3 regions of the Vibrio maritimus genome follow, and region 3 is predicted to be linked to each of the others. Evidence: predicted binding sites of a transcription regulator. Region 3 holds the regulator's gene; each other region holds the start of a gene.

Region 1 (9,855 bases), on a different replicon from region 3:
TGTTCACGACCTAGGTCATAAATGTACGAGTTCCAATCTTGATGCCAACCGCGGCGTGGATCCGGATCATGGAACAGTGGCGTGCCATCAAAGTTCGCTAAGCCGTGATCGTCCGATGGGAAGTGTGCTGGAACCCAATCGAGTACCACACCAAGGCCCGCTTGGTGACACTGATCAACAAAGTACTTGAAGTCATCTGGTGAACCAAAACGACTGGTTGGTGCAAACAAACCTACTGGCTGATAGCCCCATGAACCGTAGAACGGGTGCTCAGAAACTGGCATCAGTTCAACGTGGGTGTAGCCCATATCGGTTAAATAAGGAATCAGTTCGTCGGCAAGTTCACGATAATTTAGGAAGTCACCGTTGTCATTACGTTTCCAAGAGCCAGCGTGCAGCTCATAGAATGATAGTGCTTCTTTGCGTTTTTCTGTTACCGGGCGCTGCTGCCAATTGGCATCTTGCCAGTCATAACGGTCATGATTATAAGTAACAGAAGAAAACGATGGGTACTGCTCAGAGTAGAAACCCCATGGATCCGCCTTATGTGGCAGGCCTTCACCATCAGGACCTTTTAGCTCAAACTTGTATTGAGTGCCCTCTGGCAAATTCGGAATGAAAATACCCCAGATCCCGTAGTCGAGTCTCTGCATTGGGTTGCGACGTCCGTCCCAAGCGTTGAAATTACCAACGATACTGACGGCAGAGGCATGTGGTGCATACACCAAGAAACGGGTACCTTCGACTTGCTTACCGTCTCTCTCTTGCGAAATGAACTGTGCCCCCATCTGGTGGTACATTTCTTTCGGCGTGTGTAGCTCTTCGTATTCGGCATATAATCCGTGGTATTGGTATGGATCGTCGAGCAACTGCTCGGTGCCATTCCAATCGACAGCCAACTGATAATGGGTAAATCGTAAATCAAGGTCCGATTCAAGGACAAACCCCGACGCCTGATCTCGCACCATTGGCATTCTTGTGCCATCTTCCAAAACAACCGCGACAGCGTCTGCGCCTGGCATCCAAACTCTAAGCGCATGTGTCTCATCCTGTAGGTATGGACCTAAGAATGAGAATGGGTCAGCAAACGATGCACTCGAGAGTAGATCGTACGCCTTTTGTTGTCTTTTAAGCCCTTTTTTGTTCAACGTTCATCTCCCTCGACCTAACACTCTGCCCCCCCTTTTTATTGTTGAGTCTTAGCCAGTGGCTAAAACGTCGGGGGCAAGAAATAAAAAGCCCGCGATACGCGGGCTATCTGCAAGGTTTCATTGTACTGGAAACACGATGTACGGGAAGTGACAAGCGCCCAATTTTGCAGTGCAATCGGTCAATTTCACCGACAATTTACAATATAAATTTACAAATGATATATCCAAACTGTCAGAAAAAAGAAAAGCACGATTCTTTGGAGATGACAGAACAAATATCCAAAAGAATCGTGCTTTGTTAGCGATTTAAAAATCGGTGATTAGCTGGCTTTCGCGCGAACTTCCGTTAGGCGTTTAGCGATGCGATTTACCCCTTCTTGAGCGAAGATTTCTTCAAGATTCATCGACAGCTTACGACGCCAGTTCGGGTACTCATTAACCGTACCTGGAATGTTTACTGGTTTATCCATTTCTAGCCAGTCTTCAAGCTGAACACTGAGTAGTGCAGATGAGCCCGCAGCCACATGAAGCTGCAGTGCTTCGCTTAGGTAAGCATCCATTGGTACTAGGCTTGCGTCACGACCAACACCTTCAGGCAGGTAACCGTGCCATGCGACGCTATCAATGATGCCTTGCTTGCACTCTAGACGGTCATCAAATAGACCTGCTAGCTGCTCTTCGTTTGGATATAGACCAATCTCACGACCCATTTTAAGGTCATCGCAGTGCCAGAAGCCGCGTAGCGTTGGCATATCGTGAGTACATAGTGCAGACATTGATTGATCCGCATAGTGCTCAGGAGAGATAAAGCCGCCATCTTCTGCTGTTTCGAAGAAGAATACCTTGTATGAGTGAACGCCTGCGTCACGAAGGATCTCTACGATTTCATCTGGTACAGTACCTAAGTCTTCACCGATAACACTACATTGATGACGGTGTGACTCGAGCGCCAGGATTGCTAGCATGTCTTCAACTGGGTAGTAGATGTACGCGCCTTTCGTCGCGTTTTCACCTTTTGGAATCCACCAAAGACGCAGCAGACCTAGAACGTGGTCGATACGCAGTGAACCACAGTGCTTCATGTTCGCACGTAGTAGCTTGATGTATGCATCATACGATGTCGCTTGCAGTACTTGTGGGTTAAGTGGAGGTAGACCCCAATTTTGACCCAATGGACCCAAGATATCTGGTGGAGCACCGATGCTCGCATCCATCACTAGGTTGCCATTGTCTGCCCATGTTTCAGAGCCAGAATCCGCAACACCAACAGCTAGGTCACGGTAAAGACCAACGGCCATACCCTTCTCTTCTGCTAGTGCTTGAGCTTCATTGATTTGAACATCAGCAATCCACTGCAAGTACATGTAAAGCTGAACTTTATCTTGGTTATCAGCAATATATTTTTGCGTCGCTGCATTTTCAAAACGACGGTACTTCTCTGGGAATACCGGCCAACCCCACATGTTGCTGTCTTCTGCGTGAAGCTCAGCGTGGATCGCATCGAATGCGGCTTGATGAAGTAGGCTTTCACCGCCTGCCTCAACGAAGTCTAGGAATAGTTTTGCGCGCTCAGACTGCTTGTCTAGGTGACGAGATTTGAACTCATCGAATAGCAGTGGCAATACGCTCATCTTAAGCTCAGCCACTTCGGTGTAGTTCACCCAGTGTGACTCACGCGCTTTTTGAAGGCGTGCTTGGAACTCAGAGCCACCAACGATTTGCTGTGCATCTGCACTTAGCGCAAATTCTGCGACAGAGCTAACGTCGATGTAAAGAATGTTCAACCAGCGGCGAGAAGACGGGCTGTATGGGCTCGCACCTTCTGGGTTAGCAGGGAACAATGAGTGAATCGGGTTAAGACCCACAAAGTCACCACCACGTGCAGCGATATCCGCTACAAGCTGTTTAAGGTCACCAAAATCACCGATACCCCAGTTATGCTGAGTACGAAGCGTGTAAAGCTGGATACTTGGACCCCAAAGCTTTTTACCTTCATCGATCGCACTTTGTTTGTAACAAGCACGCGGAGTACGGATAAGTGTCATCTCGTAAGGAGCTTTACGGCGCTTACGCTCTAAGTAAAGCTTGTGGTAACCCCATGAAAGGTTGTTTGGTAACGCAAATACTAAAGGGCCACCCTCAGCACGTTCATCACGAACGATCTGAGATTGAAGATAGCCTTCAAGTACTTCTCCTTGCTCAGTCTCTAGACGCCAGCTGAAATCGCTTTCTCTCGCGCTCACACCTAAATGAAGTTCTACTTCAACGGCATCACCGTCTTTAACAACCAGTACAGGGTCTAGCACTTCCTTCTTATGCTTTTTCTCTGCAGATTTTAGTAGTGATTCATCATTAGTCGTGTCGTAGCCTAAAGACGCAAGCAGACGAAGAATGGTTTCGTCCTCAACTCTGGCTTCGTCGCCCCACGCACTTACGTAGCTGTCGGCTATTCTTGCCATCTCAGCAACTTGTTTTAATGCTGTTTGTTCTGTCATCGCTCTCTCCGAAGGACTTCTCTTAACCTTCAAATCGGTAGGGTTATTATTAATTTTAAAGTAAAAAGCCAAGGTACCTCTGTCCCTAAAGGAACTGAGGTACCTTAATTTTATTTATTAACGAGAAACTGATTCTAGTTTCCAAATGTTGTTCACGTAATCGCGAATTGAGCGGTCTGATGTGAACTTACCAACCAATGCGGTGTTAAGAATCGCTTTCTTAGCCCAACCAGCTTGGTCTTGGTACTGTTTGCTCATGTCTTCGTGCGCTTTCACGTAAGATGCGAAGTCTGCTAGACATAGGTATGGGTCACCACCGTCAAGTAGGCTGTCGTACGTTGCACGTAGTAGACCTGGTTGACCTGGAGTGAACTCATCACCTAGTAGTAGGTCTAGAGATGCTTTCAATAGTGGGTCAGCGTTGTAGTAGTCGTATGGGTTGTAACCTGCAGCTTGCGTGCGTTTCACACCATCAACATCAAGACCGAAGATGTAGATGTTCTCGTCACCGACTTCTTCACGGATCTCAACGTTAGCACCATCCATCGTACCGATAGTAAGTGCGCCGTTAAGAGCCATCTTCATGTTACCCGTACCTGATGCTTCTTTACCTGCCATAGAGATTTGCTGAGAAACGTCAGCAGCTGGAATCAACATTTCAGCCATGCTTACACGGTAGTCAGGGATGAATACCACTTTCAGCTTACCGCCTAGGCGTGGGTCGTTGTTTACTTTCTCAGCAACCTTGTTAATCGCAAAGATGATCTCTTTCGCTAGGTGGTAGCCAGGTGCCGCTTTAGAACCGAAGAAGACAACACGTGGAGCCATATCAAATGTTGGGTCATTCAATAGGCGGTGGTATAGAGACAACACGTGTAGCAAATCTAGCTGCTGACGCTTGTACTCGTGCAGACGCTTGATCATCACATCAAAGATAGCATTTGTGTCTAACTCGATGCCCATGTTTTCCAGAACCCAATCAGCTAGACGCTGTTTGTTTTCTTTCTTTACAGCCATGAATTCTTTTTGGAATTTCGCGTCTGTTGCGTATTCAGCAATGCCTTCTAGCTGCTCTAGTTTCGCTGGCCATTCTGGGCCCACTTTTTCAGTAATTAGCTTAGAAAGACCTGGGTTACAGAACTTCAACCAACGACGTGGCGTGATACCGTTCGTTACGTTGTGTAGACGAGTTGGGTACATCTCATGGAACTCAGGGAATAGGTCTGCTTTCACTAGCTCAGAGTGAAGTGCTGCTACACCGTTTACTGCGTATGAACCGATAACACATAGGTTAGCCATACGAACCATGCGGTGGAAACCTTCTTGGATGATAGAAAGCTTCGCTTGCTTCTCACCGTCGCCAGGCCACATTGCACGTACTTCTTGTAGGAAGCGGTGGTTGATTTCAAAGATGATTTCCATGTGACGTGGAAGTAGACGCTGGATTAGCGACTCAGACCAAGTCTCTAGTGCTTCTGGAAGTAGTGTGTGGTTTGTATATGCGAAAGTCTTAGAAGAAATCGCCCACGCGTCATCCCAGCTCAAACCTTTCTCATCAAGAAGGATGCGCATTAGTTCAGGAATAGCGATCGTTGGGTGCGTGTCGTTAAGCTGAATAGTTTCTTGCTTAGGAAGATCCGCCAGTGTGTAACCTGCAGCCTCGTGACGACGCAGAATATCGCGTACAGACGCAGCTGAGTGGAAGTACTGCTGCATTAGACGCAGTGTCTTACCTTTCTCGTGGTTGTCGTTCGGGTATAGAACCTTAGTAATGTTACCCGCATCGATTAGCGCGTGCTGTGCTTCGAAGTAGTCACCGTTGTTGAAGCTTTCTAAAGAGAATGGTGCGATTGCTTGACATTCCCAAAGACGTAACGGGTATACAGTGTCAGATTCGTAACCAACAATGGGTAGATCCCAAGGCATTGCTTTAACCGTCATGCCTGGAACCCACTTACGAACTTCTTTGCCACCTACGTTTACAACTTCAACGTGACCAAAGAAACCAATCTCTTGTGCGAGTTCTGGACGAGCTACTTCCCATGGGTAGCCTTCAACACCGCGCCATGCATCTGGTGCTTCTTTTTGACGACCATCTTCGAAAGATTGCTTGAATAGACCGTATTCGTAGTGAAGACCGTAGCCTACAGTTGGGAATTCTTGAGCGGCACATGAATCCATGAAACATGCTGCTAGACGACCTAGACCACCGTTACCTAGTGATGGGTCACGCTCTTCTTCTAGAAGGTCAGTTAGGTTGTGACCTAGCTCAGCCATTGCGTCAGTTACTTGATCGTAAAGACCCATGCTGATTAGGTTGTTACCGGTTAGACGACCGATTAGGAATTCTAGAGATAGGTAGTTAACGCTTTTTGCGCTCTTGATGCGCTCATCTGCTTCAGTTTCAAGCAGGTCAAAAGTCGTTAGCTCAGCAAGCGCACGACCCATTGCTAGATACCACTGACGTTCAGTCGCAGTTTCTACTGTCGTTGCGTAAGTTGCTGATAGGTGTTTCTTAACACTTTCTTGGAAAGAAGCTTTATCAAATTTTTTCTGTTGCGCAGGTTTCATTACGAAATCTCACTTTCAAGTTTTATCCATCTGTCACATATCGTGCATGGTGACGTATCCATAAACATCCTCCTAAGTCCGACTCCCTGAAGGATGAGTGAGGAGGGCGTAGGGGGCGTACTCCCCTTCACTAAGTGATCGATGTCCCATTCCGATATTGGATTCGGTTTTTTCTGGTGATAGCGATCACGCCAAGCTCAGTTTTTAATCTAAGCGCTATCGAAGAAACATTTACTATCGCATCGGTGACTAAATACAAAAATTGCTGTTGAGATCACAGTTAGCCGTAAAAAAGCCCCCAAAAAATCTGAAATTTTGTATACATGGCTGACCAATACCCTTTCGAATGCGTACCAATAAGTGACGAACTTCACATATATGAGGCGTAGTTGGGGTGTGGGACACGCAATAATTAAAATCTAGCGCTCGATCAAACACTGTATAACCTACTGTTTCATAACATCGAGGCTGCTCTATAAAGCTGTGGTAAACGCTCCCTCCTCCTTGAGGAGTAGAAACAATAATTAGTAGGAAATATCTTATGTGGATTCCTTCAAAACTGACTCGACCAGGCCGCTTGCACAACGCCATCGTTCGCCCTCGAGTATTAGATCTGCTTGCACAGGCTCCCTTTTATAAACTCGTTCTTTTTCGCTCGCCTGCAGGTTACGGTAAAACGACTATGGCCGCGCAATGGCTATCGGATAAACCACATGTAGGTTGGTACAGCATCGACGAAAGCGACAATGATCCGTTCCGTTTCGTTAACTACTTGCTGCAGGCCATCAACAAGGCCACCAACAACACCTGTCCTAACGCACAAAAGCTGGCAGAACGTCGACAGTTCTCATCGCTGCATTCTCTCTTTAGCGAAGTGTTTGCCGAGCTGACTAGCTATCACCACGAGTGTTACATCGTCTTAGATGACTACCATCTGATTACTGACGAAGAAATTCATGAAGCAATGCGCTTCTTCCTTAAGCACATGCCAGATAACATCACGCTCGTGGTGACAAGTCGTGGAAATCCGCCGCTGGGGACGGCGAATTTGCGCGTACGCGATCTGATGATTGAAATTGGCAATGAGCTTTTAGCGTTCGATACCGAAGAAACAACGCGTTTCTTTAGTCAGCGACTGGCCAGTGAAATTGATAATGAGACCGCTAACTCACTGCGCACCTATGTTGAGGGTTGGCCTTCTGCTCTGCAGCTTTTTGCATTGCAGGCCCAGCATCAAAAACGCACCCTGGCGCAGTCAGTAGAAACTATGTCTCAGTTCAACCATGCACACCTTTGGGACTACCTCGTTGAAGAGGTCTTCGACCTTCTTGATAAAGAGACTCGCCACTTCCTGATGCAGTGTTCAGTACTCGATCACTTTAACGACAGCTTGGTCACCGCACTGACCAAACGTGACGACGCGCTTAGTATGATCGAATCGCTCAACCGCTTTGGTTTATTTATTTACCCGCTTGAAGGTGAGAACAACTGGTTTAGGTTCCACAACCTATTTGCAGAGTTCTTATCTCATGAGCGTAAAGCGCGTATTCCTCAGCAAGAAAATGAGTTGCATCTAGCAGCCGCAAACGCATGGCTGCAGCAAAAAGTGCCACATCAAGCGCTTCGACACGCTCGCTTGGCGAATAACAACGACTTAGTGGCTGAAATACTGCTTGAGTTTGGTTGGAAGATGTTCAACCACGGTGAACTGGCAACGCTTGAAGACGCGATTGATGTACTCTCTGCTGACCAGCTCTACAGCCAACCTAAGCTGTGTATGCTGCAAGCTTGGCTTGCTCAAAGTCAGCACAGATACAACGACGTTGGTGAACTGATTGCCAAGGCCGACGCTGAAATGGCGGATCGCCAAGTCAAACTAACGGCAAAAGAGGAAGGCGAGTTCCACGCGTTACGCGCACAAGTTGCTATTAACCAGAACTCTCCTGATAAGGCGATTGAGCTTGCAGAACTCGCGCTAAGTGAGCTAGATCATTCTGAGTATCGCAGCCGAATTGTGGCGACCTCTGTCGTCGGTGAGGTTAACCACGTGATCGGCAACCTCAGCCGTGCGCTGTCAATGATGCAGCAAACTGAGAAACTAGCGAGGCAATACCATGTCTACCATCAGGCGCTATGGGCTCAGTTGCAGCAAAGTGAAATCCTGATCGCACAAGGCTATGTTCAAGCGGCTTTTGAGATCCAAGAAAGTGCCTTCAAACTGATTGAAGAACAACAACTGCATCAAGTACCTATGCACGAGTTCTTGCTTCGAGTGCGTGCGCAAGTACTCTGGTGTTGGAACCGCCTAGATGAAGCGGAAGAGTGTGCGTATAAGGGCATCGATGTGCTAGGTAACATCGACCCAAGTAAACACCTACACAGCTACTCTATGATTGCACGCATCGCGATTGGTCGAGGTGAGCTAGACAAAGCTTCAAAAGTCATTGAGCAGATACAGCACCTAATGAAGCAATCGACTTACCACGTTGATTGGACCGCGAACGCATCTCTATCACTGCTTCTATACTGGCAAGCGAGAAACGACATTGAATCGATTGAGCAGTGGCTAGAAACCGCGACTAGACCAGAAGAAGCGTGTAACCACTTCTCACAGTTGCAGTGGCGTAACATTGCCAGAGCGCAAATAAACCTTGGTCAGTATGAGCAAGCTCAGGTTACGCTCGACTTCCTCGATAAAGAAGCGAAACAGCATCAGCTCGTCACTGATCGTAATCGCAACCTTATCGTCGAAGCGATTCTCAACGTCCACAACCGTAACGAAGAGAAAGCGAAAGAACTCCTGAAAGAAGCGTTAGTACTTACTAACCAGACAGGCATGATCGGTAACTTCCTCATTGATGGCGCTACCATTGGCCACTTGCTTGCTAACTTGGTTTCAAAGTCTGACTTGGGTGATCTCGAGCGTCACCGCGCTCAATTGCTGATGAAAGACATCAACACCACTCAGCGTAGTCGCTCAGTGCACTTTAACGAAGAGTTTGTTGAAAAGCTGGTCAACCACCCGAACATCCCTGAGTTAGTACGTACTAGCCCGCTAACCCAGCGTGAGTGGCAGGTTCTTGGTTTGATATACTCTGGTTTTAGCAATGAACAGATTGCTCAAGAACTGGATGTAGCAGGCACAACGATTAAGACTCACATTCGTAACCTGTATCAAAAGCTCAACATTGCCAATCGTAAAGAGGCAATCAGCACTGCTGAGAACTTGCTGCAGTTGATGGGGTACTAATCCTAATCAAACACAAACCACAAAAGCAAACGCCCAGTATTTTTTACTGGGCGTTTTTTATTTTTCTAGACTTGCCTACGATGACAGCGTGTCTCCTCTCCCTTCGCATCAACAAGGACCATAGAACTCTCCGTTAATACTGAAACCTCTGTGCTAAGCAGGTGAATATCGTTTAATTCCTTCTCTATTGTTTCTGAGAGTTCATGCCCAGATGAACTGGTGCTGTCCAATGCCAGCACTTCAAACTCTTCCGTTATCGTCGACCCTTGCAATGACCAGTGACCACTGGTGATCAGCTCTACTCGAGCAGCACCTTTACCCGTCGCTATAGGAAAATTCAAGAATACCCGTCCGCTAAACTCACCATTATTACCGTAAGCTACATGCA
Region 2 (9,855 bases), on a different replicon from region 3:
TTCCAATAGATTATATCGAATAGATGAGCTCTTTATTGCCGTTAGAAACGGCTATTTACTTTGTTTCTAACAACATACAGGAGTATTCATTGAAATTGCTGAAGATGTAAAAGCAGAGGAGAGTGAGATGTTCGAACAGTTACAAGACGCATTGGATGAGTTTGAGCAGCAGCGTGAAGTATTAGAATCATTACAGCTCAAACTCTTAGAGCGAAGCTGCGAGCTTGACCATGCCCATACCAAAATTCAATCTTTAGAGCGTAAGCTCGCGAGATCAGAAGTAGATCCAGCAGAAACGGACCACAAGCTGAGTGAACAACTGAAGCAGTTAAAGATAAAAATTTCCAATCTTGAAGAAGAAGTGAAGTCGTTAAAAGGAGGCAGTAACCCTAAGAAGCTTAAAGAGCAGATAGCGCGATTGAAGGAAAAGAATAAGGCATTAACCAAAGGAAACGGGCTGCTTAAGATTCAGAGTCAGGACTATCGCAAGGAAATGAATGGACTGAGAAGAGATCTTAAAAACCAGCTCATCACGCGAACGCAGCTGGCTATGACTCATGCTTACACCGATAGTGGACATGAGCTCTGGATGATTCCAACAAAATTAGGTATTGATAGGGGGAAAGGGGTAGAGCGTATTATTGCCTTGCTGCACTTAGCACCGAACGGAATTGGTTACCTAGTGACAGTAATGAATGGAGAGATCAACTTAGACGAAGAAGTGGCGGGACGCGGCTTGCCAGCAATGCCAAAGCGCATGTATGCACATGCCGAGAAGTGGTTATCGAAAGTGGAGTCTCAACACTACAATGTAACTGAGCAAGACCTGATGACAATTGGAGGTTTCACAGATTTGGATGGAGATCGCTAAGTTGTTCCCATTAAGGGGCATAGAGACGAGAAAAGGCCACGATCGTGGCCTTTTTGTTAGGTTTGTTCGGCAGAACGGTGACTAATCGCTTTTCGAGAACATAGGGGGAACTCTAGCCGAACAAAATTCTTAAAATTAGTGTTTGTGGATCTGCTTCATTGCTGTCGCAACTTTGTCTACTTTGCCCACTCCAACAATAACCTGTACCGTAGTTTCGCCCATTACAACCACACCAGCAGCCCCCAGTTTTTTCAGTTCATCGCTGTTTACTGCTTTGGAATCTTTCAATTGAAGGCGCAGACGAGTGATGCAGTTGTCGATGGAAACAATATTGTCATCGCCACCAAGGAACTTGATGTACTGTGCTGCGAGTTGTTCGTCACTTGATTCATTTTCTTCACCCATAACTTCGCCGCGGCCCAATGTTTTTAGATTGAACTTAGCGATTGCAAAGCGGAAAACAAAGTAATAAACCACTGCAAAAACAGCACCTTGTACTATAAGCATATACCATTGTGTTGCAAGTGGATTACGCGTGCCTAGGACAAAGTCGACGAAGCCAGCAGAGAAGCCAAATCCTGACATCCAACCCATCTGCGCTGCAAACCATAAACTGATACCAGTAAGTACCGCGTGAATCAGGTAAAGAGCAGGTGCAAGGAACATAAACGAGAACTCTAGCGGCTCTGTGATCCCGGTAAAGAACGAGGCAGCGCCTGCTGCAAGCATGACAGAAAAGACTTTAGAGCGGTTGACTTTGTCAGCCGAGTGATAGATTGCAAGTGCGGCAGCAGGCAGACCGAACATCATGATCGGGAAGAAACCTGCCTGATACATACCTGTGACTCCAGGTGTTGCAGTACCATTGGCGATTGACTGAGCGCCACCAAGGAAATTTGGAATATCGTTGATTCCTACAACATCAAACCAAAATACCGGGTACAAAGCGTGGTGCATACCGACAGATAAGAATAGACGGTTAAGGAAGCCAAATAGGCCTGCACCAACCGGTCCCATGCCTTGTAACGTTGTGCCAAGTTTGAGTAAACCAGCAAACACTGGCGGCCAAACTGCCATTAGAACAAACGCGAGTACCATGCCTGCTAGAGAGGTCAGGATAGGAACAAGACGCTTACCCGAAAAGAAAGCCAGGAACTTGGGAAGCTCGACATGTGAGGTACGGTTGTATATCTCTGCTGAGATAATACCAACCACAATGCCTACAAATTGGTTTGCTACTTTATCAAAAGCCATGTTGACATCCTCTACAGGAATGCCTTTAAGCTGTGCAATTACACCTTTACCTAGCAACGTGGTAACGACAAGCCACATGATGAAACCTGATAGCGCTGCAGAGCCGTTTTTGCCTTTGGATAAACCAAACGCTACACCAACCGCAAAGATCACAGCCATGTTGTCGATGATCGCAGCACCTGACTTTATTAAGAACGCAGCAAGAACGCTGTTTGCCCCCCAACCCGTTGGGTCAAGCCAATAACCGATACCCATGAGTATCGCAGCCGCTGGTAGTGTGGCGACTGGAACCATGAGTGATTTACCCACATTTTGTAAATACCCTAGCATTGTATTCATCTCCGATAGATAGCCTTAAATTTCGAACGAATCCTACGCCTTTAAATTTGCGTCGCAAAATAACTATGTTGTGATTGTGGGTTTTGTCACTTTTATAAATAAAAAAGTTAATATGGGGTCGTTAGTTATTGAATTTAAATTATGTATACAATACCATTTATAGTGTTAGATAATGATGTGAATTTAATTTCACCTATTTTTCTTCGATAACCCCCCCCAATCGCTAATCTAGCTAAACATCAGTCAGTAATTATTTATCTTCTCCCTTTCAAAGACTAAATATTACTTATTAACGTTTAGCTTGTCTGAACGAGGGTTGATTTTGTTTTGATATTAATTCATAACACTTAAATTTATAATTATTACTATTAGAGATTAGGTAGAGAAATCGAGTTCGGCGTTTTGAGCGATGCTGTACTCGTTTTTGATGGGGCGAATATAGGTATTACCTCAGTGATTGTTAAGCTAACTCGCGTTATGCCTTTTGCCCCATCCTCCTAAGATTGCCACTATTTTCCTAGCGAAAGCTATCTTCTATAAAGGAAGTCATTATGGGATATAAAAATATTATGGTTGCAGTTGGTTTTGATAACCAAGCACAAGCTTTGCTCCAAAAAGCTGAATCTGTAGCCAGCCATTACCCAGGTGCGACACTAAGTATTATTCATGTCGATATGAATGTGGCTGAGTTCTATCAAGGCGCTGTTGGTCTTGATCTGAAAGCCTATGATAGCACTGACCATCAAGAGTCGGTGCATGAGATGAAGCACCTTATCGAGACTATGAGCATGCCGATCAGTAAGCATTTGCTTTATGCAGGTAGTGTAGAAAATGAAATCGTCGCTGCGATTGAAACCAATGATATTGACTTACTGATTATGGGTCATCATAGAACGAATGCATTTACCCAAATGTTCTCTGAGACAGAGTCACTGGTACGTATGATGCCGTGTGACGTGATGTTGGTTAGGTTAGACAAATAGTCAATTAATCAGAACGCACTGTTAAATATATCAAGACATATAATAGGGCGTATTGTGTTAATATGAATATATTGACTGTCGTGAGACATGCAGGGCAAAATCAGAAATAAAAACTAATTGAATTGGCCGACCCTCAAAGTGTTACTTGTATTTCATTTGTCTCTAAAAAAGACATGGAAGATTAGTCATCCAAGGAGATTTATTTCTACGGATTAAAACGTAGTGTTGAGAATATAGGTTGAGGGCGGCCACTTTTAATTGCCAACCAGTCTTACTCTTGCAAATTAAAGGTTGGTATATGTATAGTTTTTACTAATGGTGCTGAAAACCCAATCATAAAAATATGCGGCAATGGACACCCTGTCGGTTTTGCTGACGTTTCCGACAGGTGCCGCATTCTTCTTATTTATTTTCTTCTTGCTAATTAATTTTCTTCACATAGTTCGTGTAAATCTATACCTTTATTTTTTCTAGGCTAAATCTTATTATTTTATTACCGAGTAAGACATTAAATCTTCGTGTGTGAGTTGGTTTTGTTTGAACTGTACTCGGTAGCAACGGCCAGTGGAGTTTTTGTTTCTTTCTCCATCTGGTCGTTGTTTTATCTAACGTGATATCAACTTAGCGAGTAAGCTATCGAAACTGACTCACTGCTTTGTTGGCTTTAGTGCGAATATCTAGGCTGAGTTTTGAAGCAAGATCCTTCGAGACTCCCATAGATTCAAAATAGCTCGGAGTTAAAAGACTCTGCATGTCGTGATGTGAGACCAAGGCTTGTGTGAGTTTTTCACTGTCACCTTGTTGATTCTGCATGAACCACTCATAAAAGGTGGCTTTGTGGTTGATTTCCATGTCGTATTTGTTGATGAATCTGCGGATCATTTCTAATGCTTCGTCAATGTCGCATGTTTTGATGGAAGAGGTGAGAGACCACTCTATGTCACCATCCTGATGCTCCGTTAACCCCATGAGTGGACTGGAATCGATCGTGTAGTCATAGCTATGCTCTTCAAAGCGTTCACAGTATTTCTGAAACTCAACAAAGTCTGTAGAGAGTTCTGATGCCAAGGTTTCTTTTCCAATATATCTAGCGATATAAATGAGACGATCAAGGTTTATTCCATGAGCAGTTGAGCAGCGACTGTTGTTTGCAAAGTGCATGATGGTTGAAATACCGCTATTAAAAGTCAAACGGTGGGATTCAACAAAAAAGTTAAATCCATACTCGTTGATGATCGTTGTAATTTCAGGGCTTCGATTACATACCTTGCTGTATACTCCCCACTTATAGTGCAGTAATTTGGCTCTTTCTTTAATCTCTTCGAATGTGTTCATAGTGGTTTCTCCAAATAAGAAAAAACCGCCATTAGGCGGCTCAAGGTTTAGAGTTTGATTGCCATCGCTTCGTGCTCAGAAACGCCCATGGCATCGAGTCGGTCTTCTTCTAAAATGTGCTCTGCAGCACGCGCAATTTTCAGTGAACGAATGAGCATGTCACCGCAGTATTTTGGATTACAAAAAATTGCATCATATGAGGTGTGGGGTATATGAAGTGCTGACTCATAGGCGTTCATGTAGTCATTAATCAATCCAAGCAATGTTTCAATGGGCAAGTAAACACTCTCAAGTAAGTCAGAGTGCTCTTGGTTGATAGCGTGCTTCATATCGATGTGGGCAATTCGCCCTTCAGCAAAAGACATCAGGGTTTCTGAGCAAACAGACGCGATATGCTGACAGCGCTGGTCGAGGCGTTCACCTAATTCATGATGTCCCGACTGTCTTGCAAGGAATACAAGTTGCTCGAGATCTTGTGACTCTTTTTTAGGGCTAGTGTCGGTTAATTTGAATAACGAGCTCAGTATGTCTTTGAGAAAAAGATTCTGGGTAGTTGAGAAAAAATTGATACCGCTGTTGGCAAGTAGTTCCGTGGTTGGTTCATCGACGGCAAACACGTCTCTAAAGGTAATCCACATAAAGTTAGCGTGTAGCACTTCGGTTTTTAGTTTTTTATAGATATCCAATGGATGCCTCCAGTGACGGATGATATATAGCTAGATTGTGAAGTTTGAGGGGAGTAAGCCGCCTTGAAAGGCGGCTTGTATGAACGTGACGTCAATGGGTTGTCGTTACTTACTTAACGTGCATATTGGCAACGTACTCGTCTTCAGCCCAGTACATGCGCTCTGCTACCATGGCCCCTGGGTTGAGCTCGACGTCACGCAGTACACGCTCTTTAAAACGCATGTAGCCTCCCTTGTCGATTAGGTGGCCCATGTGGAGGTATTTCGGGACCCCTTTCAGCATCTCTTTTTCGAACTCAAACAGGTTTTCAAGTACTTGATGAAGAACATCTTCAGTTACCCAGTTGAGGAAAACTTTGCCGACACGAGGTGTCTTCTTAGAGGTGCGTCCCCCAAGCTTAACCATATAGAGTTGTTTGGGATCTCGCTGCCAAGCAAGTGTTGGACAGGCAAGTACACACTCGCCGCAACCGATGCATTTACTCTCTTCTTTCACCGCCTTTCCATTCTCAATCGATAAACAATTGACCGCGTGATGAGAGCAAGCGCTGACACAAGCACCGCAGCCAATACAGCGCTCTGGCGTAAAGTTAATTTTGGCGATACCTAGAATGCCGAAGTCTGACATATTCGCTTTAGCGCAATCGTTAGGGCATCCTGCAGTGACGATTTTTAGGTGGTACTTGTTTGGGTAGACATGATGCTCTAGTCGCTGTGCTAACCCTGTTGTATCTGTGTTGGCTTTTTGGCAGATTTGACTGCCCTGACATGCGACGATATTACGTCCACCAATGCTCTGGTAGCCCGCTTCTAGATCCTCAACCTCAACGCCACAAATATCCTGAGTAATGTCTTTGATAAAAGGCTTGAGGGCTTTATTGACCTTGGGAATATCTTGATAGCGAATACCTGGCATTGCGAGTTTTTGACGGGTTGTTAGGTGAATGATGCCGTTCCCGTATTTCTCTGCGATTTCTTGTGCCGTTGAGAGTAAGTAGGCGGGCATAATGCCGCCCGGTATACGAACACTGATCATGCATTCGCCGCGCACTTTCGAAAGACGATAGTCTGCGTCTGCCCGCATTTTGATGATATCTACATCCAAACTCATAGTTTTCTCCTAGTCGACCATTGATTTCGCTTCGTCATATCGAAATACCGGTCCATCAATACACACGTAGTTTTTACCAATGCGACAATGACCACATTTACCCACTGCACAAGCCATCCTGCGTTCATAATCGACCCAGATTTGCTCTTCGCGCAAACCAAGTTCAAGGAAGGCTTGAACGACGAATTTGATCATGATTGGCGGTCCAACTACGATGAGCTGTACGTCTTGCATATCGGTTAGGTCTAGGGAGTCGATATATTTGGTGACAAGACCAGTTTGATAGAAGGGGTTACTTGACTCTTCATCGAGTGTGCAGGTGAGGTTGATCGCTTTGTCCCAATCTTTCATCTCATCTTTATAAAGCACAGCTTGATCATTTTTGTAGCCAACGACGACGTCCATGGCTTTGACAAGTTGACGATTCTCACTGAAATGGTTAATTAACCCCTTAACAGGCGCCACCCCAGTGCCACCGGCAAGTACTATTAAGTGCTTATCGTGGTACTTATCCATAGGGTAGCCGTTACCATGAACGCCTCGCATCCAGACTTCGTCACCTTCCTTTAGTTTGAATAACTCATCGGTGACCTTACCGACTTTACGGATTAACAAATCAATATAACCATCGCCATAGTCGGAAACGGAGATAGGTGCTTCGCCAAACAAAGGTAGGGAGACTTCAACGAATTGACCGAAATGGACATCAAAGTCGCATTCCACACGAAAGTTCCACTCAAGCTCAGTGTGCTTAATGATTTCAAGAATTTCGTACGGGTGGGGGATAAGTCTATTTTCACAGTTACACATTCGCAGCTTCTTCTTTTAGAGTAAGTTCAACTTGGTCAGCCATCTTGTTAATGATGTTGCTGAATGAGATGTAGTGTGGACATCGATCGTCGCATCGACCGCAACCGACGCACATATGGTGTTCACCCTGCCTTGCTTTAAAATCATTGACCTTGTGAAGTGCTCGATAACGAAGTCGTTCACCCGTTTTATCTCGGAAACTGTGGCCGCCAGCCATGTCGGTAAAGTTACCCGTCATGCAGCTTGCGTGTTGGCGTCGACGCTCGCCAACGCGGTATTCTTTGTTGTGTACTACGTCAAACACGCTGTAGCAGCTGCATGTAGGGCAAGATGTAGTGCAGCGACCACATCCAATGCAACGGCTGTCGTACTCATCCCATACTGAGTGATTGGTTAGAATGGTTCTTACTTTTAGTGGGTCACTGCATACTTGATCCGGCGTTCTTACCTTGACGTGATTTTCAGTGACAAATTGAGTCGTGTGTTGAGACTTTGTGCCGATATCAGCAAAGTAGTGCTCAAGTTGCTGATCTTTGATACACAGGTCAGCGCCTTTTTCCGTTAGGCGAACAGAGGCTGAGAAATTGTCGGTGGTGTTGGTTCCCATCGATACACAAAAGCAATTCTCGAAGCTAGACTCACACTCAATAAGCACGAGCTTGAGCTTCTCTCGAAGACGCTTGTAATAGAAGTCTGCGTTGCCTCCATTGTTGAGAAACATGTGGTCTAGGCTTTTGAGCGCATTGATGTCGCAAGCGCGAAGAAACAGAAGGACAGGTCTAGCGTCTATATCGGATTCACGCAGTTCGTTAGCGTTAAACCAGAATAGAGTCTCTGTTATTGGAAATACGACCTCTTTGGGGGAAAAGTGCGACTTCTCTTTCCAAACGATGTCGTCAGCTTTATGTATTTCGTCGTAGATAAGGTTGTCGGTGTGAGCGAAACGTCCGCCCATGCGCTCGTAGACGGGCGCCATGATCCTGTAGGACTCTCGGATAGTTGATATGACTTGCTCAAACTCGTCATGGTTTAGGAATTTAGACATGCTCTGCCTCAGTTTTTTTTATATAGAATCTTTTTAACTCTCCATCGAATACATCTCGTTGTGAGAACCACTCAATGGAATAGGAAAGCTTCACAACGTCGCCAATAACGATAACTGCAGGCATTGGAGGTTTGCAGGTTGCGACGATATCGACTAACTCACCCAACTCACAGGTAATAACGCACTGGTTATGACGGGTCCCATTACTGATGATGGCGACAGGAGTTTGTTGGTCGAGCCCATATCGGATGAGATTGTTGGCAATATTCTCAGCCTTGTGAAGACCCATATAGAAGACGAGGGTGTGGCCGATGCTCGCAAGGCTTTCCCAGTTTATGTGGTCCGAATCATGTTGGTCGCGTCCTGTCACTATCGTCATACCACTTGAGACACCGCGGTGGGTTACTGGGATTCCTGCATAATCACAACAGCCAATCGCCGCCGTGATGCCAGGGACTACTTCATAGGGCACATTAGCGTTAGCCAGTGCAATCGCTTCCTCACCACCACGACCGAAGACAAACGGGTCTCCACCTTTTAATCGACATACCGATTTACCAAGCTTTGCGTGCTTGATAATCTCTTTATTTATCTCTTCTTGGAGGTGGCATTTGGAATCAAATATTTTTCCGACATATATGATTTCCGCATGCCTTGGAATAAATTGCATGACTTCATCAGAGACCAAGTTGTCGTAAATAACCACGTCTGAGCGGGCCAAAATTCGACACGCTTTGACTGTCATCAGTTCTGGATCGCCTAATCCTGCACCTACTAGGTAAACGTGTCCTTTGCGACCATATATAGATTCAATTGTCATGGTTTTACTTTAAATAACCGTAATAAACTTATGGTAATTGATTGATGAGGAATGAAAAATCAACTTACTTTTAACTGCTGTTAGACTTGGCTGAACAAAAAAACGCCTCGATGTAGGCGGTTTTTTATTACATTTTTTTCTTCTTACATTTGACTATTAGGTAAATAACAGCGGCACCGATAATCCATATGATTGCGTCTGTTTGCTCTTTACTAAGTGTCATTACGAAGCCTTTTGACTGTGTGGTAATTGACTTGGAGTGTGTTCACATGAAGGAAACGGAGCTATTTGCTGAGATATATCGAGTCCATTCTCAAAACCATTCATAAAGCGATCATAGAGCTCTATGCTGTTAGGTTGCTGCTCAATATAGATGCCTATAATTCGCCCTATGTCGATGACATCGAGATTGAGCTGCTTTTTTCTATGGTGCAGGTAAGTGCCTGTCAGGTGGTCTAATAGGTCTTTAGTGTTCATAGTACCCCTTAATTAAATCGATGATTTTCTTTTTTGACGCTTTACTACCATCGATAAAGTAGCTGCGGCGTTTGCCTTTCTTTGTTACTTGTACCAAGTGCGTTTGATATCGGTGTTCTGTGCC
Region 3 (9,855 bases):
TTTCTACCGATTTTTTCTTGCCTTTCTGCCACCATGTTGCAAAATACCGCCTTATTTTTTGCAAACTCAATGTGACCGCGAGCGCTATGCTACTCATCATCGATAACTACGACTCCTTTACCTTTAACCTGTTTCAGTACTTCTCTGAACTGGGCGCTGAGGTGAAAGTGGTACGCAATGATGAGATTGATATTGCAGGTATTGAGGCATTAAACCCTTCCCACTTGGTGATTTCCCCCGGCCCTTGCACGCCCAATGAAGCAGGGATCTCGCTTGAGGTGATCAAACACTTTGCTGGCAAATTACCACTGCTTGGCGTCTGCTTAGGTCATCAGGCGATTGCACAGGTGTTTGGTGGCGAGGTGGTACGCGCAAGGCAAGTGATGCACGGCAAGACATCACCGATTCGACACACGGATCAGAGTGTGTTCTCAGGACTCAACAATCCCCTCACCGTGACGCGTTACCACTCGCTCATTGTTGATCGTGACAGTCTACCTGATTGCTTTGAAGTGACCGCTTGGACCGAGCTTGAGAATGGTGAGTTCGACGAAATCATGGGGTATCGTCATAAGAGCCTCAACATCCACGCAGTGCAATTCCACCCAGAATCCATCAAGACTGAGCAAGGGCACGAGCTTTTGCGTAACTTCTTGTTGCAGAAATAGTCGATCTAGATCACCTTTTTTTGTTTTCTTATCTCTCATAAGTTTAACTTATGGGATTGCAAAATTATTCGCATTTACTGATGTATGGCGAGTGGAAACCTTGCGTGAGAACTTTCTTTGTCCCCTTGTCAAAAAACACTTCATTCAAATTCATTTATGGTGCATAAATAGTCATAAGGCAATATTGAATTCGGCGCAAAGTGCGCCTAAAAAGTATTTTTCACTATTGCTATGGTTAAATAATTGTAAATACAATGCTGCATCTGTGGAAAGGCGATAGAAAATGTTCTTCCGCTAATGGAAAGAGAAGGTTCCCCTAAAGTAGCCTTGTTGAAGGCAAACCTCTTTTCACCCACGCGCAGTAATAAGAAGGAATGTGTTATGACAACGGAAAAAGCGGTAACTCGTGAGTGGTTCGATGAGGTAATGGTACCTTGTTATAACCCGATGGAGATGATTCCAGTTAAGGGCGAGGGTGCACGTGTTTGGGATCAGCAAGGTAACGAGTATATCGATTTTGCTGGTGGTATTGCGGTGAGCTGTCTGGGTCATTGCCACCCAGCTATGGTCAACGCCTTGACTGAACAAGCTAACAAAATTTGGCACCTAAGTAATGTAATGACCAATGAGCCAGCGCTGCGCCTTGCGAAGAAACTCACCGAAGTTAGCTTTGCTGAGCGTGTGTTCTTTGCCAACTCTGGTGCAGAAGCAAACGAGGCAGCGCTTAAGCTTGCTCGTCGTTGGGCAGCGGATGTACATGGTGCTGAAAAGTCAGAAATTATCGCCTTTAACCAAGGCTTCCACGGTCGTACCTTCTTTACGGTAACGGTGGGCGGTCAAGCAGCCTACTCTGATGGCTTTGGTCCTAAGCCTGGTGACGTGACACACATTCCTTACAACGATATCGCTGCGCTTGAAGCGAAAATGTCGGATAAAACCTGTGCGGTCATGATGGAGCCGCTACAAGGTGAGGGCGGTATTGTTTCTCCGCAACCTGAATTTGTTCAGGCCGTTCGTGAGCTTTGTGATAAGTACAATGTGCTGCTTATTTTTGATGAAGTTCAGACGGGTAACGGTCGTACTGGTCACTTCTACGCTTACCAAGGTCTTGGTATTACGCCTGACATTCTAAGCACGGCTAAATCATTAGGCGGCGGTTTCCCTATCGGTGCCATGTTAACGACAGAGAAGCTGGCAGCACACATGAAGGTAGGAACTCACGGTTCGACCTATGGTGGTAACCCGCTAGCATGTGCGGTAGCAGAAGCGGTCGTTGATGTAGTGTCTCGTAAAGATGTACTTGAAGGTGTTGCAGAGCGTGAAGCTTGGTTCCGTGAAGGTCTTGAGAAGATTAATGCCAAATACGGCATCTTTGGTGAGATCCGTGGTAAAGGCTTGCTACTTGGCGCTGCGCTTAACGAAGAGTGGCAAGGCCGCGCTCGTGATGTTCTGGTGGCTGCAGGTCAACAAGGTTTGATGGTGCTGGTTGCCGGTGCCAACGTGGTGCGTTTCACGCCATCACTGGTTATCACTCAGCAAGAAGTTGAAGAAGGATTAGCTAAGCTAGACAAGGCCATTGGCACACTAGTTTAAGCAGACAGCCGAGAAAACGGCTATTTGATGCTCTCTCGGATTTGGATGTTCCGAGAGAGTCTGCGTCAGGAGGGATTATTGATGCTTGTTGTTCGTCCTATCTCTATATCTGATTACGATGCACTGCATACTTGCGCCGTAGAATCAGGTCACGGTTTTACTTCTCTTCCCGTTAATGAAGAGCTACTGACAAACCGAATTACCCACTCTGAATACAGCTTTGCGAAGCAAGATGTCACATCGCCTACCGACGAAGGCTACCTGATGGTTGGTTTCGATACGGAAACTGGCGAAGTCGCAGGGACAACGGGTATTGAAGGTGCGATTGGTTGGGATGTTCCTTTTTACTCTTATCACATCAGTACTGTGGTGCACTCATCACCGAAGCTGAATGTGAATAACGTGGTGAAGCTACTGACGTTTGGTAATAACTACACGGGGTGTAGCGAGATCTGTACCTTGTTCTTGCGTCCGGAGTTTCGTGGTGGTTTGAATGGTCGCCTGATGTCTAAGTGCCGATTCTTGATGATGGCAGAGCACCCAGAACGTTTCTCAAAGACCATTTTTGCTGAGATGCGTGGTGTGTCGGATGCAGAGGGTAACTCTCCGTTTTGGAAGTGGCTTCAAGAACACTTCTTCTCTATCGACTTTACCTTAGCCGACTATCTAACTGGTATTGGTAAGAAAGGCTTTATTGCCGATTTAATGCCAAAACTGCCGATTTACATCAACCTACTGAGCAAAGAGGCTCAAGAGGTTATCGGTCAGGTGCATGAGAACACGCGCCCGGCGTTGAAACTGCTTGAGAACGAAGGTTTTACCTGTCGTAACTATGTCGACATTTTCGATGCGGGTCCAACCGTGGAATGTGACCTTCGCAATATCCAAGCGGTGCGCGATTCATTCCGTGCCAAGGTATCGGTATCTGAGCATACCAGCTCGCAAGACTACCTGATTGCTAACACCTCATTTGAGCACTTCCGCGCAACGGCAGCTAAAGCCGCGTTTGATGCGGAATCTGGCACCGTATTGCTGTCTCCTGAAGCGGCCGATGCACTCAATGTTGCTGAGGGCGATATGGTTCGCATGTTGGCGCAATAGGCATTTAGCGCGTCGCTACATCAGTAGCAATAAGACAAATCGCAATAAGCATAAGATGGCCGCCAATAGCGGCCACATTTCAAAGACCAAAGGAATTTCACTATGTCTCAACAAACTCAATGGATCTCGGGTAACTGGGTGGCAGGTCTCGGTGATGCGTTTCAGTCACTGTCGCCATACGACAATAACATCATCTGGGAAGGTCAATCGGCGACACCTGAGCAGGTAGAGCAGGCGGTATCTTCTGCTCGTAAAGCGTTTGTTGAGTGGAAAAAAAGACCGTTCGCTGAGCGTGAGGCTATTGTGCTGGCGTTTGCCGACAAGGTTAAAGAGCGTAGTGAAGAGATCGCCATTGCGATTGCCAAAGAAACCGGTAAGCCGCTGTGGGAAACGCGCACTGAAGCGGGTGCAATGGCCGGTAAGATTGCCATTTCGATTCGTGCCTACCACCAACGTACTGGCGAGAGCCAACGCGAAGCTGCTGGAAACCAAATTGTCCTCCGTCACAGGCCCCTTGGTGTTATGGCAGTGTTTGGCCCTTATAACTTCCCTGGTCACTTACCGAATGGTCATATCGTACCGGCCTTATTGGCAGGGAACACGGTAGTCTTTAAGCCTTCAGAGCAAACACCACTGGTGGGTGAAATCGCGATGAAAATTTGGGAAGAGGTGGGATTGCCTGCCGGTGTCATTAACCTGGTTCAAGGTGGTAAAGAAACCGGTATTGCTCTTGCTGATTCAAAGGGCATCGATGGCGTGTTGTTTACGGGTAGTGCCAATACAGGTCATATTCTTCATCGTCAATTTGCGGGCCAACCTGGCAAGATGCTGGCGCTTGAGATGGGTGGTAACAACCCACTTGTTGTCAGTGAAGCGTTTGGTGATGTGGATGCAGCGGTGTACACCATTTTGCAATCGGCCTACATCAGTGCTGGACAGCGTTGTACCTGCGCACGACGCCTTTATGTGCCATTTGGTGAAAAAGGTGATCAATTAGTAGAAAGCTTAGTGTCAGCCATTAAGAAGATTCGCATTGATGAGCCGTTTGCAGAGCCTGCACCATTTATGGGACCACAGATCTCAGAGCAGGCCGCAGACCATATTATTGCAGCGCAGGCTGAACTGGTGAAGCTAGGCGGTAAGAGCTTAGTCGAAGCAAAACGCTTGAATGCGGCGTTCGTGACCCCAGCACTACTAGATGCGACAGATATCGCTGAGCTTCCTGATGAAGAGTACTTTGGGCCGCTGCTACAACTGTTACGCTACGAGACCCTAGAGCAAGCGGTAGAACTGGCTAACGACACTCGATTTGGTCTATCGGCAGGTCTTATCTCAGAGCGCGATGAGGAGTGGCAATACTTCACAGACCACATCCGAGCAGGCATTGTAAACCGTAATCGTCAGCTAACCGGCGCGAGCGGTGATGCGCCGTTTGGTGGTCCGGGCGCTTCTGGCAACCTTCGCCCAAGTGCGTTCTACGCAGCGGATTACTGCGCTTACCCTATGGCATCGATGGAAGGCGATAACACCGTTCTTCCTGCGACGCTGAGCCCTGGCATTGAACTATAAGGATCTGGATATGACTGTTGACGCGTTATTTGGCCATTTGTGGCAAGACTACATTACTCGCTTATGTCCTTCAGCTCACAAGGTTCATGACTTGCTGAGAGAAGATGAGTCGCTCATCAATGACCATATTGCTCTGCGAACCTTTAATGTTGCACCGCTGGGTATCGACACGCTGGCTAAGCCGTTTCTAGACCTTGGTTACGAGGTGAGTGGCCATTACGATTTTGAATCCAAAAAGCTGACCGCGATTCACCTAGAACATAGCAATGCTTTGCTTCCTAAGGTGTTTATCAGTGAATTGCGAGTAGAAGAGTGCTCTAAATCGCTACAAGATATCGTGGCCAAGCTAGTGGCTCAGGTGGACAGCGCTAAGCTATCTTCTGCTGAGTTTTTATATGGTGGCCGCTTGTGGGATCTAAGCTATCAAGACTTCCAAACACTGGCGCAAGAAAGTGAGTACGCTTCATGGCTTGCCGCTCATGGTTATGGCGCGAATCACTTTACGGTGAGCGTGAACCAGCTTGATCGCTTTGCCGAGGTCGTTGGCGTAAACCAGCACCTTCGTGATGCAGGGTTTGCGATAAATGAATCAGGTGGTGAGGTAAAAGGCTCACCAGAGGTTCTTTTGGAGCAATCCTCGACGATGGCAGACAAAGTGTCCGTGGCATTTACTGATGGTGATCAGGTGATTCCTGGTGGATTCTATGAGTTTGCTAAGCGCTATCAGTTAGCCGATGGCAGTTACTATCAAGGCTTTGTTGCTGCTTCGGCGGACAAAATTTTTGAGAGTACGCATCAGTAGTCTCCAAAAATACCAAACCCCAAAAACAAAAAAGCCACCCGAAGGTGGCTTTTTAAATCTTGCGACGCGCTCTTAACGAGTACCGTAAACCACGATAGTCTTACCGTGTGCAGAAATTAGGTTCTGCTCTTCTAGCATCTTAAGAATACGACCTACTGTTTCACGAGAACAACCAACGATTTGGCCAATCTCTTGACGAGTGATCTTGATTTGCATGCCGTCTGGGTGAGTCATTGCATCTGGTTGTTTCGCTAGGTTTAGTAGCGTCTGTGCAATACGACCCGTTACGTCTAGGAACGCTAGGTCACCTACTTTTTGGCTAGTCACTTGTAGACGACTTGCCATCTGAGCAGATAAGCGCATTAGAATGTCTGGGTTAACTTGGATAAGCTGACGGAACTTCTTGAATGAGATTTCCGCAACTTCACAAGGTGATTTTGCTCGTACCCATGCTGTACGTTCTTGGTCTTCTTCGAACAGGCCTAGTTCACCAATGAAGTCACCTTGGTTAAGGTAAGACAAGATCATCTCTTTGCCTTCTTCATCTTTGATAAGTACCGCTACAGAACCTTTTACGATGTAGTAAAGCGTCTCTGCTTTCTCGCCCGCGTGGATAAGCGTGCTCTTCGATGGATACTTGTGAATGTGGCAGTGTGAAAGGAACCACTCTAACGTTGGGTCGGTTTGAGGTTTACCTAGAACCATATATCTTACTTCCTCTGCAGGGTATGCTTGCTGCTTTCCATATTTGTTAGCAAGCCCGTTTGTTAAGACTTACTAGCATAAAAGCACTTTGAAGATGGCGCAAGCGATCTTCTGTTTCAAAGAAATAGTATCCTTTTTTGCGCCACTTTTCTTGATTTTAATCGTGTCATAAGCCCATTTATCTATACAAAACTGTGCACATGATCACGGTATAAAAAATCATCGAGATTCGGCTCACAAAACCTAACCTATTTTGCCAGTTTCTATGAGCTGTTGAAGTATTGGCCTGACGATTAATTCCATCGCAAAACTCATCTTACCCCCAGGGACCACTATGGTGTTGTGGCGAGACATAAATGAGCCATCAATCATAGCGAGCAGGTAAGGGAAGTCGACATTCTTGATACCACGTAGGCGAATCACCACAAAGCTCTCATCCAAGCTCGGAATGCCTTTGGCGTTGAGCGGGTTGGAGGTATCGACGGTGGGTACACGCTGGAAGTTGATGTGAGTACGCGAAAACTGTGGCGTGATATAGCTTAAGTAGTCATCCATTGAACGAACAATCGAATCGGTGACCGCTTCTCTTGAGTGACCGCGATCGCGGGTATCTCGCACGAACTTTTGAATCCACTCAAGGTTAACGATAGGCACCATGCCAATCAGCAAGTCAACGTGCTGAGCGGCATTCACATCACCGTCGACGACGCCGCCATGCAGGCCTTCGTAAAATAGTACATCGCTATTTTCTGGCAGGTCTTGCCACGGGGTAAAGGTGCCTGGCATTTGGTTGTAGGGTACGGCTTCATCAAAGGTATGCAGGTAGCGGCGAAACTGCCCCGTACCATTTTGCCCATAGTTGCGAAAAAACTCTTCTAGGGCTGGGAAATCGTTGGCTTGAGGACCAAAGTAACTGATGTGTTTGCCTTGCTCTTTTGCCTTGCGGATCTCGATATCCATCTCTGGACGCGTAAAACGGTGAAAACTGTCACCTTCAATAAACGCAGGCTTGATGCTCATCATGTTGAACATCTTGCGGAATGCTTCTGACGTTGTTGTCGTTCCAGCTCCAGAGGAGCCCGTTACAGCAATGATCGGGTGTTTTGCTGACATAACACTTCCTGTGTATTTGTAATTGTCGTTATAAATTTGCTAACTCACATAAGGAGTTAGACCTTATGGGCCAATTTCAGTTCAATAGCCTTTCAATATAGCAGCTACTTACGTCGCTACCGAAAAATTACAGCGCGCGACGAGATTTAATGTCGACGGTCTCGTGCAGCTCAGAGAACACGATGACGGCTTCACCGCTCTCGAGTTGGCTGCGAACATGGCGAACCTTGTCGTCTAGCGACACCTCCGACTCACCATAGTCGGTGCCCTCGCGCAGCACGAACTCTTTAATAAGGTTATCCAGCGTATCTGCGTCAATTTGTTGCCATGGGATGATCATAAATACCTCTCAATTCTATGACCGCAGGATTATACCACTGCTGATTCACAAATGGTGTGGTTGCTCTTTTTGGCTAATCAATCAGATGCTGGTAGTAACTTGGCAGGGTCTCTTCTAGCCAAAAACGCGGGCGCCTGAGACTGCCAGTCATAAAACCGACATGACCACCTCGCTCAAGCAATTGGTAGTCGATATGGTTGGGAAGTGTAAAGGTTGGAATGACCTCGTGTGTCATAAAGGGGTCATCCTTGGCATGAATAAACTGGGTCGGTACCGTGATTTCTCGTAGGCGAGGTAGACCAGAGCAGCGCTGATAATAGTCATCGGCACCTTTGAATCCATGCAGAGGTGCAGTGATCAAATCATCGAACTCGTAGAGTTTTTTCATGTTCTTGATGCGCTCTTCGGTCAGCCCGAGAACTTCACTCAGTAGATGAAGTTTGTTAAGCGCATTCTTTTTCATTGAGCTGAGCAGGTAAGAGCGATAGACCTTAGAGAAGCCTTGTTCTATACGTCTCGCGCACGCTGCGAGGTCGAGCGGGGCAGAGATGACGGTCGCACCATTCAGCTTAGTATCATTACCATAGTGAGCAAGATAGTTGGTGAGCATATTGCCGCCAAGGGAAACGCCTATGGCAACCTTTTTACTATTTGGGTAACGATGATCCAAAAGCTCAATGAACTGTCTTGCGTCACCAATCTCACCGGAATGATAAGCCCTGGCAAGTCGATTCGGATTCGGCCCACAGCCGCGAAAGTGCATCATGACGGACAGCCAGCCCTGCTTAGCAAAGGCGTGCATCAGTCCATTGGCATAGGGGCTGTAAAAGCAGCCTTCTAAGCCATGGAATAGAATAAACACAGGCTTGCCTTGGGCACTTTTTCCATGGGGATCTTCACTCCATGCCAACTCGACAAAATCCCCATCTGGGGTGTCGAGCGTTTCCCAAATTGGCTCAAACAAAGCTTTGCGGCGCACAAAGCGTGGGATAAGCGTTTGGATGTGTGGATTGGCTAGCCCTTTGGCGGCGATAAAGTGTTTGCTGCTCATAACGTAAATTCACTTACGGGATTGGATTGTAGTAATGTTTTTAAAGTATCTACGCCTAATTGTAGCTGTTCGATCGTTTGAGGTGAGCTAAGCGACAGACGCACCGCAGGCGCGACGGAACCGCCAGGAGGTGCGAACAGCTCACCTGATTTGACGATAACGCCTTGCTCTGCCGCTCTGCTGACAAACTCACTCAGTCGCCAGTGCTCAGGTAGAGTTAGCCAAACATGAAACCCACCTTGCTGGTAACGAAGGTTAAACTCGCTCAGTGCGTCTACTGCAACAGCGATGCGCTTTTTCATCTCATTGTGAATGATGTTGAGGTTACGCTCGGCATCACCTGAGGTCAGCATCTCACAGGTTAGGGCAGTGAGCAGCGGGCTTATCATCCAGCTATGGTTTTGCAGTGTCATCACGAGGTGCTGATACAGCTTTTCTGGAGCGCTCATATAACCCACTCGCAAACCCGGTGCGAGACACTTTGAGAAAGCACCAATATGGATAACCCGCTCAGGCGCGAAGTTCACCATGGGCGCAGGGGCTTTTTCTAGCAGCAGGCCGTTTATTTCATCTTCAATCACGTAGACATCATAGGACTCACAGATACGCAAGATATCGCGGCGGCGCTCTTCAGGCATAATGGCGGTGGTTGGGTTTTGAAGTGTGGGTGTTAAGTAGATAAAACGCGGAGAGTAGCGTTGGCAGCAAACCTCTAGAGACTCTGGCGTGATGCCGAACTCATCCATATCTACGCCCTTGAGCGTCAACTGATTCTGACGCGCCAAGCTAATCACGCCAGGGTAGGTGTACTTTTCGACTAAGACGGTATCGCCTGCGCGAGTGAAGGTGTCGAGCACCATTTGAATCGCATGCTGAGCGCCTGAACTGAACAACATCCTATGTGCGGCGAGCT

What was found. Region 3 encodes CRP, which controls carbon source genes, mostly activating them, when cyclic AMP is high. Its sites were predicted from a motif close to TGTGANNNNNNTCACA; they were not measured.
Region 1: the regulator CRP is predicted to act here: its motif matches at 6,393-6,408, upstream of LY387_RS19445 (glycogen/starch/alpha-glucan phosphorylase).
Region 2: the regulator CRP is predicted to act here: its motif matches at 2,540-2,555, upstream of nagE (N-acetylglucosamine-specific PTS transporter subunit IIBC).

What each region holds. Positions count from the first base shown of each region.
Region 1 covers NZ_CP090439.1:643,247-653,101, forward strand. The annotation lists gene glgB (1,4-alpha-glucan branching protein GlgB) at 1-1,148, opposite strand, end outside; gene malQ (4-alpha-glucanotransferase) at 1,472-3,646, opposite strand; gene LY387_RS19445 (glycogen/starch/alpha-glucan phosphorylase) at 3,764-6,217, opposite strand; gene malT (HTH-type transcriptional regulator MalT) at 6,759-9,467, shown strand; gene LY387_RS19455 (hypothetical protein) at 9,533-9,855, opposite strand, start outside.
Region 2 covers NZ_CP090439.1:973,796-983,650, forward strand. The annotation lists gene LY387_RS20765 (hypothetical protein) at 128-871, shown strand; gene nagE (N-acetylglucosamine-specific PTS transporter subunit IIBC) at 1,007-2,464, opposite strand; gene LY387_RS20775 (universal stress protein) at 3,016-3,447, shown strand; gene LY387_RS20780 (hypothetical protein) at 4,081-4,782, opposite strand; gene LY387_RS20785 (hypothetical protein) at 4,830-5,468, opposite strand; gene asrC (sulfite reductase subunit C) at 5,578-6,579, opposite strand; gene asrB (anaerobic sulfite reductase subunit AsrB) at 6,589-7,389, opposite strand; gene asrA (anaerobic sulfite reductase subunit AsrA) at 7,382-8,434, opposite strand; gene cobA (uroporphyrinogen-III C-methyltransferase) at 8,427-9,254, opposite strand; gene LY387_RS20810 (hypothetical protein) at 9,477-9,731, opposite strand; gene LY387_RS20815 (hypothetical protein) at 9,721-9,855, opposite strand, start outside.
Region 3 covers NZ_CP090438.1:288,922-298,776, forward strand. The annotation lists gene LY387_RS01310 (aminodeoxychorismate/anthranilate synthase component II) at 87-668, shown strand; gene LY387_RS01315 (aspartate aminotransferase family protein) at 1,050-2,261, shown strand; gene astA (arginine N-succinyltransferase) at 2,343-3,362, shown strand; gene astD (succinylglutamate-semialdehyde dehydrogenase) at 3,465-4,931, shown strand; gene LY387_RS01330 (DUF1338 domain-containing protein) at 4,942-5,733, shown strand; gene crp (cAMP-activated global transcriptional regulator CRP) at 5,806-6,438, opposite strand; gene LY387_RS01340 (phosphoribulokinase) at 6,682-7,551, opposite strand; gene LY387_RS01345 (YheU family protein) at 7,679-7,891, opposite strand; gene LY387_RS01350 (hydrolase) at 7,965-8,942, opposite strand; gene LY387_RS01355 (PLP-dependent aminotransferase family protein) at 8,939-9,855, opposite strand, start outside.